2 regions of the Tissierella sp. MB52-C2 genome follow, and region 2 is predicted to be linked to the other one. Evidence: predicted binding sites of a transcription regulator. Region 2 holds the regulator's gene; the other holds the start of a gene.
What was found. The regulator HrcA, encoded in region 2, represses chaperone genes, less so after heat shock. The targets are predictions, from matches to a motif close to ATTAGCACTCNATANTATNGAGTGCTAAT.
Positions count from the first base shown of each region.

Region 1: htpG (molecular chaperone HtpG) is a predicted target of HrcA. The motif match lies at 5,132-5,160, and genes of this name have one in related genera.

Region 1 is NZ_CP133261.1:231,579-238,457, forward strand. It holds gene RBU61_RS01095 (adenine deaminase C-terminal domain-containing protein) at 1-833, shown strand, start outside; gene RBU61_RS01100 (hypothetical protein) at 960-2,168, shown strand; gene RBU61_RS01105 (hemerythrin domain-containing protein) at 2,302-2,796, shown strand; partial or broken gene RBU61_RS01110 (ATP-binding cassette domain-containing protein) at 3,024-3,167, opposite strand; gene RBU61_RS01115 (histidine kinase dimerization/phospho-acceptor domain-containing protein) at 3,312-3,761, shown strand; gene RBU61_RS01120 (HAMP domain-containing sensor histidine kinase) at 3,768-4,253, shown strand; gene RBU61_RS01125 (GTP pyrophosphokinase family protein) at 4,317-5,063, shown strand; gene htpG (molecular chaperone HtpG) at 5,196-6,879, shown strand, end outside.
Region 2 is NZ_CP133261.1:2,225,870-2,232,748, reverse strand. It holds gene hemW (radical SAM family heme chaperone HemW) at 1-341, shown strand, start outside; gene hrcA (heat-inducible transcriptional repressor HrcA) at 472-1,524, shown strand; gene grpE (nucleotide exchange factor GrpE) at 1,549-2,073, shown strand; gene dnaK (molecular chaperone DnaK) at 2,097-3,908, shown strand; gene dnaJ (molecular chaperone DnaJ) at 3,994-5,112, shown strand; gene prmA (50S ribosomal protein L11 methyltransferase) at 5,205-6,137, shown strand; gene RBU61_RS11145 (RsmE family RNA methyltransferase) at 6,146-6,879, shown strand, end outside.

The sequences.
Region 1 (6,879 bases), 1.9 Mb from region 2:
CTACTATAAACCCAGCTACTTGGTTAGGACTTAGTGAAATAGGAGTATTAGCACCGGGAAAATATGCTGATATAGCAGTTATAGACGGAAAGCTTGAAGATATGAATGTAACTCAAGTATTTTTAAAAGGAGAAAAAATAGCTGAAAATAAAGAACTTTTAATCGACCTTCCAGTCTATACTTATCCAGATACAGTTAAGAAATCAGTAAAGAGAGATCCAATAACTGCTGAGGATTTGATGATAGCTTCTAATGATGATAAGGTATTGGCAAACTGTATAGGACTTATACCACTAAACAATTTATCAGAAAAGCTACAGGTAGAATTGCCGGTTGAAAATGGATATGTAAAATCAAATGTGGAGGATTTACTCCCGGTTGCAGTAGTTGGCAGACATGGGCAAAAGGATATAGGTAAGTCCTTTGTGAAGGGATTCGATCTTAAAGAAGGAGCTTTTGCAGAGACAGTATCCCATGATACCCATAATCTAATAGTCATAGGAACTAATTATGAAGATATGGCAGTAGCTGTAAATAGAGTTATAGAACTGCAAGGTGGAGTTGTTATCGCTAAGGACGGAGAAGTAGTAGATGAATTGCCACTTAGAATATCTGGACTTATGACAGATGAGTTAACAGCTTATGAACTTACAGATAAAATGACTGAACTCCATAAAAAGGCAAAAGAGGTTCTAAAATGTTCTATACCTGCACCATTTATGCATTTAGCATTCCTTTCTCTATCTACAAGTCCAAAGTGGAAGATAACTGACAAGGGAGTAGTAGATGTTGAAAATTATAAAGTAATACCATCAATTGAATCTATAAAGTAATTAAAAATCAAAAAAGAAGTAGTAAATATTGCTGTATATGGCTGGAGATATATCTCCAGCCATATGTAAGAATTCAAGTGATTTTCATCAATTAAATACCAGAAAATATAAGAAAGAAGGTATAATATGATAAGTGAAAAGAAAAAAATCACTAATAGTACTACAGCATCTTTTCTCGGACTTGTGATAATCTCTCTTGTAGGTCTTATATTGTATTTATTATTGTCTAATATTGTAATTGTAACAGATTGGATTCCCTATGAATCTATCATAGAGGGGATAATGGGAAATAATATAATATTTAAGTTTATTTGGATGATAAAAGATTTTTCAGAGGGGCAGTTTTATGGAGGATTATTCGCAAGTATAGGTCTTATAATAGGAGCTATACTTGCTTGGAGACTAGATGTTAAAAATTCTAGATATGCTGGTATAAATATATCTTATGGTTTAAATATATGGCCTTGGATATTTACATCACAGATTTTGACGATGTCAATATCTATATTTATATTGAACTACTTGAGTCTTTTAGACAATGAAAGCTATACTTGGTTACCTACATTTCTATTATTAGTAGGAGCACCACAGGCAGTATTATGCATCTATGGACCTAGTATTAAAGCATTGTTTACAGGTTCAATTTTAGGAGGAACACTTACAGTTCCTATAGCTAACTGGATTAATAATTACATAATGATACCAGTTGGGATGCCAGGAACTGTGGCTAATTACTTTGCATTGGCAAGCTCCATAACTATAACATTACAAGTTTGTAGTTTACTTCCATGGATGGAAAAAAAGTCATTTAATACTATAGACTATGGACCAAAGCCTACAGAAGAAGAAATGTATAATATCTTAAAAAATCCTCTATGGATTATTAGGAGAACTTTGGCAGATTTAACAGACCCACTTTTTTATGGAAATGAAATAGCCTCTCTTTTTTTAATAATTGGAGCTATAATAGATTGGCTTTTAAACTCAAAGCACGGATTCCTAGGATCTCAAGTTTTTCCAGCAATATTATTTTCTCAATTGTTAAGTGGGGGGGTGTCAGTATATCTCTATGGTAGAAAACATTTGGAAAATGGTTGGTATCCTACTTATGTACCAGTGGTAAGTATAGCCCCATTTTGTGTTTTAACATTTGGAACTACTATACCTGTAATACTACTTTCTTCAATACTTGGTGCAATAATAGGGGCACCCTTTGCTGAATTGTTAAATAGAAATCTTCCAGACCATCTCCATGGAGTCATACCAAATGTATTAGCTATGGGTATGACTACTATGCTTACAATAAGTGTTATGAATTATTTACCTTGGTTTTAAAGGTATCCTTTAAGGATACCTTTTTATGTGATTATTTTATTATTAGTAGTATAACTTTTAGATTTTATAGATTAATTAATTTCCAATAGGGTATCACTAAAATTAGAATATGCATAAAATTAGGAGGATTTATATGGCGAATTTTGAGACTGAAAGTTATTCTAAAACAATTGAATATATTTTAAAGAATCATCATACTCCATTAAAAAAGGAATTACCTGAGTTAGAGAAATTAGTATATACAATATTTAAAGTTCATTTTGAAGATATGGGAGATGTTTTAGAGAAGGTTCATGAACTATACGGACGACTAAAGACTACTTTAGAATCCCATATAATAAAGGAAGAAAGAGCATTATTCTATAGCATAAGGGACTATGATAGGGATAAATCAAAGGATTTATTAGAGGAAGTACTGGAAGGAATCAAAAGCGTTGAGATGGATAATAAAGAAATAGAAGAACTAGTAAAGGAAATTAGAAAAGTAACAGATGATTATTTAATTCCACCTACCAGTTGTCCGACTTATGAAAATACTTATGATAGATTAAAAGATTTAGAAAAAAACTTATGCGAACATATAGAGATAGAGAGTACATTATTTCTTAGATTAAAAGATGAAAGATAGTAGACAAAAAAACATCTCAAACTGCTTTAATAAGCAGTTTGAGATGTTTTTTTTATATATACTTAAATAAATTCTACAATATTATCTTTTGCATTATTAGTCTTTTCTCCATATATTTTTCAAGGCTTTCTTTATCAGCATCCATGGTATTTTGAGAGATTATAATAGGAAATTCTGAAAGAGCATCTCTTTGAAATTTATCAATTTGAATTTTGAAACCAGTAGAAAGACTGAGTATGAAGGGCACCTGTAGGTTCATCTGCTAGAATGATGTCTGGATCATTTGCAAGGGCACGGGCTATGGTAACTCTTTGCATTTGCCCTCCAGAGAGCTGGTTTGGTTTTTTGTGTATATGGCGTTTTAAGGATAATGAAGACTTTGAAATCATTACAATACGTGGGTTAGGTTATAAGGCGGTGAAAGGTAAGTGAATAGACTCCGAAGCCTAAATTTTAGTCTTGTCATTCTTGTATTTATAATTATGATATTTTCTAGTATATTAGCAGGTATTATCTTGTTTGTTTTGATTAAATGCAACATTATTTCTTATATAAGGATAACTCCAAGACTATTTTTAATGATTGGGCTTATTGTAAGTACAATCATTGGAACGATTCTTACTTTTCCCATAGGAAATCACTTTTTAAGACCTTTAAATCAATTGATTGAGGCAACTCAAGAGGTATCCAGGGGCAATTTTAGTGTTAAGGTAAAAGAACTTGAGAAAAATTATGAAATAGATAAACTTATTAGAAGTTTTAACACTATGACAAATGAATTAAGCAGTATTGAGATGTTTAGAAAGAACTTTATTAATAACTTCTCCCATGAGTTCAGAACACCAATAGTGTCTATACGAGGATTTGCAAGACAACTTAAAAATTCTACTTTAACAGATGAAATGCGTAAGGAGTATATTGATATAATAATTAGAGAGTCGGAAAGACTTACAAATATGTCCTAGAACATTTTGCTTTTAACAAAACTTGAGAATCAAGAAATAGTTACAGACAAAAAGTTGTTTTCATTGGACGAGCAGCTTAGGAACTGTATATTACTATTACAGATGGAGTGGGAGAGGAAGGATATTAGTTTTAGTGTTGAGTTGGACTCAATTGGGTATTATGGAAATGAAGAAATGTTGTCTCATGTTTGGTTAAATTTGTTAGGAAATGCAATTAAATTCAGCCATAAGGGCGGAGAAATTACAGTAAAATGCCGTAATGAGGGAAGCTATGTTAAGGTCAAGATTTCTGATAATGGTATAGGAATGAATGATGATACTAGACATCATGTATTTGAAAAATTTTATCAAGGGGACTCCTCACGTTCTTCAGAAGGTAATGGTCTAGGGCTTTCCCTTGTGAAACGTATTGTGGATTTGTGCGAAGGGAGAATTGATGTGAAAAGTCGCTTAGAAAAAGGAACAGATATTGTTATCAGATTACCAAATTGAATAAGAATAAAGCGTTAAAGAATATACAATCAAATTTAAATAGACAGAAGAGGTGTGTTTAAGATGGAAATAAAAGCAGCAGTAAATATGAATCAATTAAAGATGATGGAAAAAGAGTTAAAGAGATTTTTAATGTCCTATAAGTTTGGGCTTGAGGAAGTAAAGACAAAAATCAATATTTTAAATGAGGAATTCAAATACATTCATGACTATAATCCTATTGAGCATGTGAAATCTAGAATTAAAAGTCCTGAAAGTATTTTAGAAAAATTAAATAGAAAAGATTTAGAGATTTCTTTTCCTTCAATAAAAGAGAATATTAAGGATATAGCTGGAATTCGGATAGTTTGTTCATTCGTATCGGATATATATAAAATAAGTGAAATGTTAAAGAAACAGAAGGACTTGAAGGTGATAAAGTATAGGGACTATATAAAAAATCCTAAGCCTAATGGGTATCAAAGCCTCCACTTGGTTTTACAAGTACCAGTATTTATGTCAGATAGGATTGAAGATGTTTGTGTAGAAGTTCAGATTCGAACAATGGGTATGGATTTCTGGGCAAGCTTAGAGCATAAAATTTATTATAAATATAATAGTGACGTTCCTCAAAGGTTAAAGGATGAGTTAAGGGAAGCCGCAATTACAGTGTCTCAGTTAGATAGAAGAATGGAAAATCTCAGTAAAGAGGTTATAAAGATAAAGGACTCCAATAGTTCAGAGGAAAATTTGATAAATATTTTTGTAAAGGACACCAGTTTCTATCTTTCTGATAGTCTTTTAAATTTAGAGGAAGAATTGGAGGCATAATTTTATGAATATAAAAGAAAAGTATGTAAATTCTTGACATAGAAAAATAAATATGGTACATTTTTCTTATTAGCACTCTAGTGGTGCGAGTGCTAATTTATTTAAAATAAGAATTAAGAAAGGGAAGATACTATGGAAAAGAGAGAATTTAGGGCAGAATCTAAACGTTTATTAGATCTTATGGTCAACTCAATCTATACTCATAAGGAAATATTTTTAAGAGAATTAATTTCTAACTCATCTGATGCCATAGATAAAATTTATTATAAGGCATTAACAGATGAAAATATATCCTTCAACAAAGATGATTATTATATCAAAATAGTTGCAGATAAGGATAATAGAACCTTAACCATATCAGATACAGGAATAGGAATGTCTAAAGAAGAGTTGGAAGAACATCTTGGAGTAATAGCCAATAGCGGAAGCTTTGCATTTAAAAATGAAAATCAATTAAAAGATGGATATGATATAATCGGTCAATTTGGTGTTGGATTTTATTCTGCATTTATGGTAGCAGACAAGGTAACAGTCGTAAGTAAAACCTTTGGATCTGAAGAAGCATATAAGTGGGAGTCAGAAGGAGCAGAGGGATATACCATAGACAGAGCGACAAAGGACATAGTAGGAACAGATATAATACTTAACATAAAAGAAAACACAGAAGATGAAAAATATGATGAGTTTTTAGAAGAATATAGACTTAGAGGAATCATAAAAAAATATTCTGATTTCATTAGATACCCAATTAAATTAGATATAACAAAGAGTAAATTAAAAGAAGGTTCAGAAGACGAATACGAAGAATATAAAGAAGAACAAATAATCAATAGTATGGTTCCTATTTGGAGAAAGAATAAAAATGAGTTAAAAGAAGAAGACTATGAAAACTTTTACATGGAAAAACATTTTGGCTTTGATAAACCAATGAAATCTATCCATTTAAGTGTAGATGGAACTCTAAGATATAATGCCATATTATTTATACCACAGGAAGCACCTTATGATTTTTATACTAAGGAATATGAAAAAGGGTTAGAATTATATTCTAATGGAGTCCTTATAATGGAAAAATGTGCTGATCTTTTACCAGATTATTTTAGTTTTGTAAAGGGAGTAGTCGATTCAGAAGATCTATCTCTTAATATATCTAGGGAAATATTACAGCATGATAGACAGCTAAAACTAATTGCTAAGAAGATTGAAGATAAAATAAAAGACGAGTTAAATATAGTATTAAAGAATAATAGAGAAGAATATGAAAAATTCTTTGAAAGCTTTGGAAAGCAGTTGAAGTTTGGAGTTTATAGTGATTTTGGTATGAATAAGGAAGTTCTACAAGACTTACTTTTATTCTATTCATCTAAGGAAAAGAAAATGGTTACATTAGATGAATATATAAGTAGAATGCCAGAGGAACAAAAGTATATCTATTATGCGGTTGGAGAGTCAGTTGACAGGATAGATAAATTACCACAGACTGAAGTTGTAAAGGATAAGGACTACGAAATCCTATACTTTACAGATGATATAGATGAATTTGCAATTAAGGTATTGATGAGTTATAAGGAAAAAGAATTTAAATCAGTATCATCAGGAGACTTAGGCATAGAAATTGATGAAAATGATAAAGATAATGAAAAGGAAATAGAAGAGAATAAGGACTTATTTGGATTTATGAAAGAAACCTTATTAAATAAAATAAATGAAATCAAACCATCAAAAAGACTAAAAAATCATCCAGTTTGTTTATCTACAGAAGGAGATCTTTCCATAGAGATGGAAAAGGTTTTAAATATGATGCCAGACAATCCTA
Region 2 (6,879 bases):
ATAGTCATTCTTATATGGAAAGTAAAAGATTTTTTAATACATCTAATATAAATAATTACATAAAAAAACTAAACGAGAAAGTTCTCCCAATATACGGAGAAGAAATAATAGATCAGGAAACAGAAATAGAGGAATTTTGTATATTGGGATTAAGAAAGATAAAAGGAATTGATAAATTAGAATTTGAAAGAAGATTTAAAAGGAAAATAGAAAATCTATATGGGGATATAATAAGTAAGCATGTAGATAATAATTTAATAGTAAATGAAAAAGATTATATTAAATTAACAAAGAAAGGCTTAGATTTATCTAACTTAGTAGAAATAGATTTTTTAAAATAATTAAATATTTTTATCAAAAACTATTGACAAAATTTATTAGTAGTGGTAACTTTAAATCGTAAGCATTAGCACTCAATAAGATAGAGTGCTAATAAACGATCTAGTATTTAAAATACTGAGGTGATAAAGTATGCTAGATAATAGAAAGCTTAGAATTCTTTATGCCATTATCAACTCTTATATATTGAGTGCAGAACCTATAGGATCAAGGACAATAACTAAACAATATGATTTAGGAGTAAGTTCTGCCACCATAAGAAATGAAATGTCTGACTTAGAAGAATTAGGATATTTAAATAAACCTTATTCTTCATCAGGAAGAGTTCCATCTGATAAAGCTTATAGATTATATGTAGATGAAATCTTAAAAAATAAAAAGTACAATATAGATTTAGGAAAGAAAAACCAGATAAAAAAAATATTAATTAGTGAATCAAGGGAAATAGAACAACTATTGCAAAATTCTGCTAAGGTATTATCAGCCATAACTAGCTATACAGCTCTTGCCATATCTCCTAGTCTGAATGGAGCTAAAATAAAACATATTCAGCTAATACCAATTGATGAGATGCAATTGTTGATGGTTTTAATAAGTGATACTGGGGCAGTTAAAAATTCTATTTTTAGATTAAACAAAGCAATACCAGAAGAACAAGTTAATACCATATCTAATTATCTAAACCATAGATTAAAGGGGTTATCCATAGATGAAATTGGTGAAGAATTATCTGATGGCATAATGAGGGAAATATATGAATATAAGGCCACTATAGATAAAATTATACCTATTATAAACCAATCTATGGAGGATATAGACAATGTAGATTTATATTCAGATGGCATAACTAAGATATTAAATTTTCCAGAATATAAGGATTTAGAAAAAGCTAAATCATTTATATCCTTTATAGAAGATAAGGATTTAGTTTTAGATCTTTTGTTAAATAACCCTGTATCCCAGGATATAGAAATAATAATTGGAAATGAAAATATTTATGATTCTATAAAGGATTGTAGTTTAATTACAACAACTTATAAACTAGGAGATAAAACCCTAGGGAAAATAGGAATTATAGGCCCTACAAGGATGGATTATTTGAATTTAATAAATATATTGCAGTTATTTTCTGTAAATATTACAGAAATTATAGATATGGTTATGGGCAAACATATCTCAAGGTAACTATAATATTTAAGAGGTGATGGAATGAAAAAAGAAAATGAAAAAACTAAAGAGGAAGATGATTTAACAGAAGAAGCTATTTCTAATGAGTCTAATGAAGAATTAGATGAAACTTTACAATCAAAGGAAAAAGAAATAGAAGAATTAAATAATAAATTATTAAGACTTCAAGCTGATTTTGTTAATTTTAGAAAAAGAGCTGAAAAGGATAAAGAAAGCACAATAGCCTATGCTCTAGAGTCATTTGTAAGTAGCTTATTGCCTATAATAGATAATTTCCAGAGGGCAATGGAATCAGAAGAAGATAAAGAAAATGGTTTTTATAAAGGTATAGAAATGATATATCAACAACTGATGAAAACCTTTAAGGACAATGGTGTAGAAGAAATGAAATGCTTAGGAGAAGATTTTGATCCTAACTTTCATCATGCAGTATTTATGGAAGAAAATACAGAGTATGATGAAGGAAAAATATCTGAAGTATTGCAAAGTGGGTATATGTTAAAGGATAAAGTCATTAGACCGTCCATGGTTAAAGTTGCAAAATAACATTTGTTTAGGAGGAATTTTATATGGGAAAAATAATTGGAATTGACTTAGGTACTACAAATTCATGCGTAGCTGTAATGGAAGGTGGAGAGCCTACTATAATAGCTAATATAGAGGGAAATAGAACAACACCATCTATAGTAGCATTTACAAAGGATGGAGAAAGACTTGTTGGTGAAACTGCAAAAAGACAAGCCATAACAAATCCTGATAGAACAATAGCTTCAATAAAAAGAAAAATGGGTTCAGATTTTAAAGTAAATATAGATAGTAAAGATTATTCACCAGAAGAAATATCAGCTATGATTTTACAAAAAATCAAAGCAGACGTGGAAAGTTACTTAGGTGAAACTGTAACTGAAGCAGTAATTACAGTACCAGCATACTTTACAGATAGCCAAAGACAGGCTACAAAAGATGCTGGAAAGATAGCAGGATTAGAAGTAAAAAGAATTATAAATGAGCCAACAGCAGCAGCTCTTGCTTATGGAATGGATAAAGAGCAAGGACAACATAAGATTATGGTATTCGACTTAGGCGGAGGTACTTTTGACGTATCTATACTAGAACTTGGAGATGGAGTATTTGAAGTATTAGCTACTCGTGGAAATAATAATCTAGGTGGAGATGACTTTGACGAAACCATAGTAAACTATATAGCAGATCAATTCAAGAAAGAAAATGGAATAGATTTAAAACAAGATAAAATGAGTCTACAAAGATTAAAAGAAGCTGCAGAAAAAGCTAAAAAAGAATTATCTTCAACTATGTCAACAAATATAAATCTTCCATTTATTACTGCTACTCAATCAGGTCCATTACACTTAAATATGGACATTACAAGGGCAAAATTCAATGAATTAACTTCTAACCTAGTTGATAAAACATTAGAGCCTGTTAAGGAAGCATTAAAAGATTCAGGTTTACAAGCTTCTGATATAGAAAAAGTACTTTTAGTTGGTGGGTCAACTAGAATTCCAGCTGTTCAAGATGCAGTTAAAAAGTTAATCGGCAGAGAACCTCAAAAGGATATTAACCCAGATGAATGTGTTGCTTTAGGTGCAGCAATACAAGGTGGAGTTCTTGCTGGAGAAGTTAAGGATATACTTTTATTAGACGTTACCCCTCTTTCCTTAGGTATTGAAACATTAGGTGGAGTAACTACTAGATTAATTGAGAGAAATACAACTATACCAACTAAAAAGAGCCAAACGTTTACTACAGCAGCAGATAATCAAACATCAGTAGATATTCACGTTTTACAAGGTGAACGTCAAATGGCAAGTGACAATACTACTTTAGGAAGATTCCAATTAACTGGATTACCACCAGCACAAAGAGGAGTTCCACAAATAGAAGTAACTTTTGATATAGATGCTAACGGTATTGTAAATGTAAGTGCAAAAGACTTAGGTACAGGAAAAGAGCAAAGAATAACTATAACTGCTTCAACTAAGCTTTCAGATGATGAAATAGAAAAGAAAGTAAGAGAGGCAGAACAATTTGCAGAAGAAGACAAAAATAGAAAAGAAACTATTGAAATAAGAAATAATGGAGATAATTTAGTTTATCAAACTGAAAAAACTTTAAAGGAAGTAGAAGGAAAAATCGGGGCAGATGAAAAAGAAAAAGTTGAATCCAAATTAGAAGAGCTTAAGAAAGCACTAGAAGGAGACAACTACGATGAAATCAAACAAAAAACTGAAGAATTAACTGAAGTATTCTATTCTATATCCCAAAAGATGTATGAAAACACTGGAGCTAATCCAGAAGGTAATCAAGACTCAAATGATGATGTAGTAGATGCAGATTACGAAGTAGTAGATGAAGAATAAAAAATAGATAAATATATGAGCTAAATCATTTGATTTAGCTCATATATTTGATATAATTGTATGAGGAAATTTAAAGGTTGGTGAAATGATGAGGGATTACTATGAAATCTTAGGTATAGGGAAAGATGCATCAGAAGATGAAATCAAGAGAGCCTATAGAACCTTAGCGAAAAAGTATCATCCAGATTTAAATCCAGACAATGAAGAAGCAGAAGCAAAATTTAAAGAAGCAAATCAAGCTTACGAGATATTAAGTGATCCAGAGAAAAGATCTAGATATGATAGATTCGGACACGCAGGAGTAGATCCTCAAGCAGGAGGATATGGTGAAGGCTTTGGTGGATTTGGTGATATTTTTGAAGATATATTTGATATGTTTGGTGGTGGATTTAGTAGAGGGTCTAGGCGAAATGGACCAACTAAAGGTAATGATTTAAGATATGACTTAAATCTAGAGTTTAAAGAAGCAATATTTGGAACAGAAAAGGAAATACAAATTAGAAGAACAGAAAATTGCAGTACTTGTAGTGGAACAGGAGCAAAACCAGGTACAGCAAAAGAGACTTGTAAGACCTGTAATGGTAGAGGAGAAGTTAGATATGCTCAACAAACTCCCCTTGGACAATTTGTAAGAACTTCAACTTGTGATAGATGTAATGGAACAGGAGAAATCATTAAAGAAAAATGTAACAGCTGTAATGGTTCTGGAAAAGAAATAAAAAGTAAAAAGATTAAGATTAAAATTCCAGCAGGTGTAGATAATGAGTCTATTATATCCATGAGGGGAGAAGGCGAATCTGGAGATAAAGGTGGACCTAGCGGAGATTTATATATATATATAAATGTAGCTGAAGACCCTATATTTAATCGTGTTGGAAACAATATATACTTCACTATGCCTATTACATTTACAGAAGCGGCTTTAGGAGCAGAAATAGAAGTACCAACATTAGAAGGTATAACAAAATATACTATTCCAGAAGGAACTCAGACAGGAACTGAATATAGACTTAAAAACATGGGAGTTCCATATCTTAGAGGCCATGGAAGAGGAGACTTACTCTTTACTGTAGAAGTATCTGTTCCTACTAAACTATCAGAAAAACAAAAAGAATTATTAAGGGATTTTGCAAAAGAAACTGGAGAACATATTAAAGAACATAAAAAAGGTTTTTTTGATAAGGTAAAAGATGCCTTTAACTAACAATCACTATATGGTGATTGTTTTTAAAATCATAAAGATTGTTACATGATGGTTAGGGTATAATTATTTTAAACTAAAAAGGATGTGTATTTATGAACTGGACGGAAGTTAAAATAAGAACTACTGCCGAATTAGAAGATTTAATATCAAGTATCTTGTATGATGCAGGGGCTACAGGACTTGCCATAGAAGATCCACGGGATATTCTTGAACTATCTAAGTATAAGGAAAATTGGGATTTTGTGGATCCAAACTTAATCAACATAGAATCAGATGATATATTTATTAAAGCCTATTTCTCAGAACAAGAAAATGTAAAGGAAATAATCGAAGAAATAAGAATTAGAATGGAAGACAATCCTGTCATAGCCTTAGCATCGAATGAAATCAATATATCTGTTATAAACGATGAAGATTTTGCAGACTCTTGGAAAAAGTATTATAAACCCCTTAGAATAGGTAAGAAAATAGTAATTAAACCTTCTTGGGAAGAATGCACATTGGAAGAAGAAGATATATTAATTGAATTAGACCCAGGAATGGCTTTTGGTACGGGAACCCATGAAACTACTATGATGTGTACTGAGGCTTTAGAAGAATATGTAAAATCAGGAGATATAGTATATGATATTGGCTGTGGTAGTGGTATACTTAGTATAGTTGCAGCTAAACTAGGTGCGGAGAAAGTAGTAGGAGTAGACTTAGATGAAGTATGTGTAAAAGTATCTAACGAAAATATAGAGTTAAACAATGTAAGTGATATTGTAGAAATTAAAAACGGTAATTTACTAGATGTAGTAGAAGGTAAGGCTAATATAATAGTATCCAACATAATAGCAGAAATAATTGCAAAAATGACAAAGGATTTAAAAGCATATCTAAAGGATAATGGAATATTTATTACATCAGGCATTATTGTAGAAAAAATTGATTTAGTGGAGAAAGCATTATTGGAGAATGGATTTAAAGTATTAGAAATCAAGAAGAAAAATAGTTGGGCTTGTATTGTAGCAACTAATAATTAGGTGAAAAAATGCATAGATTTTTTGTTGAAAAGGAACAAATACAAGAAGATGTTATAGAGATAATTGGTACTGATGTAAAGCATATAAAAGACGTTTTGAGAATGAAGACAGATGAAAAAATTGAGATTGGATCAAATGGAATAACGTATACTTGTGAAATAAGCTCTATGGACAAGAATAAAATTATTGCAAAAATAATAGACAAAAGAGAAGGAACTAACGAATCAGATATAAATATTACCTTGTATCAAGGATTAGCCAAGGGAAATAAAATGGATTTAATCATACAAAAATGTACGGAAATAGGAATAAAGGAATTCTATCCATTGGCAAGTCATAGGTCAGTAATGAAAATAAAAGACATAAAAAAGGAGCAATCTAAAGTAGAGAGATGGAATGTCATAGCAGATGAAGCTGCAAAGCAAAGTAAAAGAGATATTCTTCCAAAGGTAAGAAATATTTTATCCTTTGATGAAATGATAGATATGTTAAAGGATAAAGAAAATATAATTGTACCCTATGAAGATGAAAAACAAGAAACCATCAAAATTGGATTAAAAGATGTAAAAGGAAATGATATACATCTAGTAATTGGTCCTGAAGGCGGATTTGAACCTGATGAAATAGAGAAACTAAATGAGATAGGAGCCAAAATAGTAACTTTAGGACCTCGTATACTTAGAACGGAAACAGCTGGAATTGTGTCAGCTACAATAATACTTTATGAACTTGGAAATTTGGG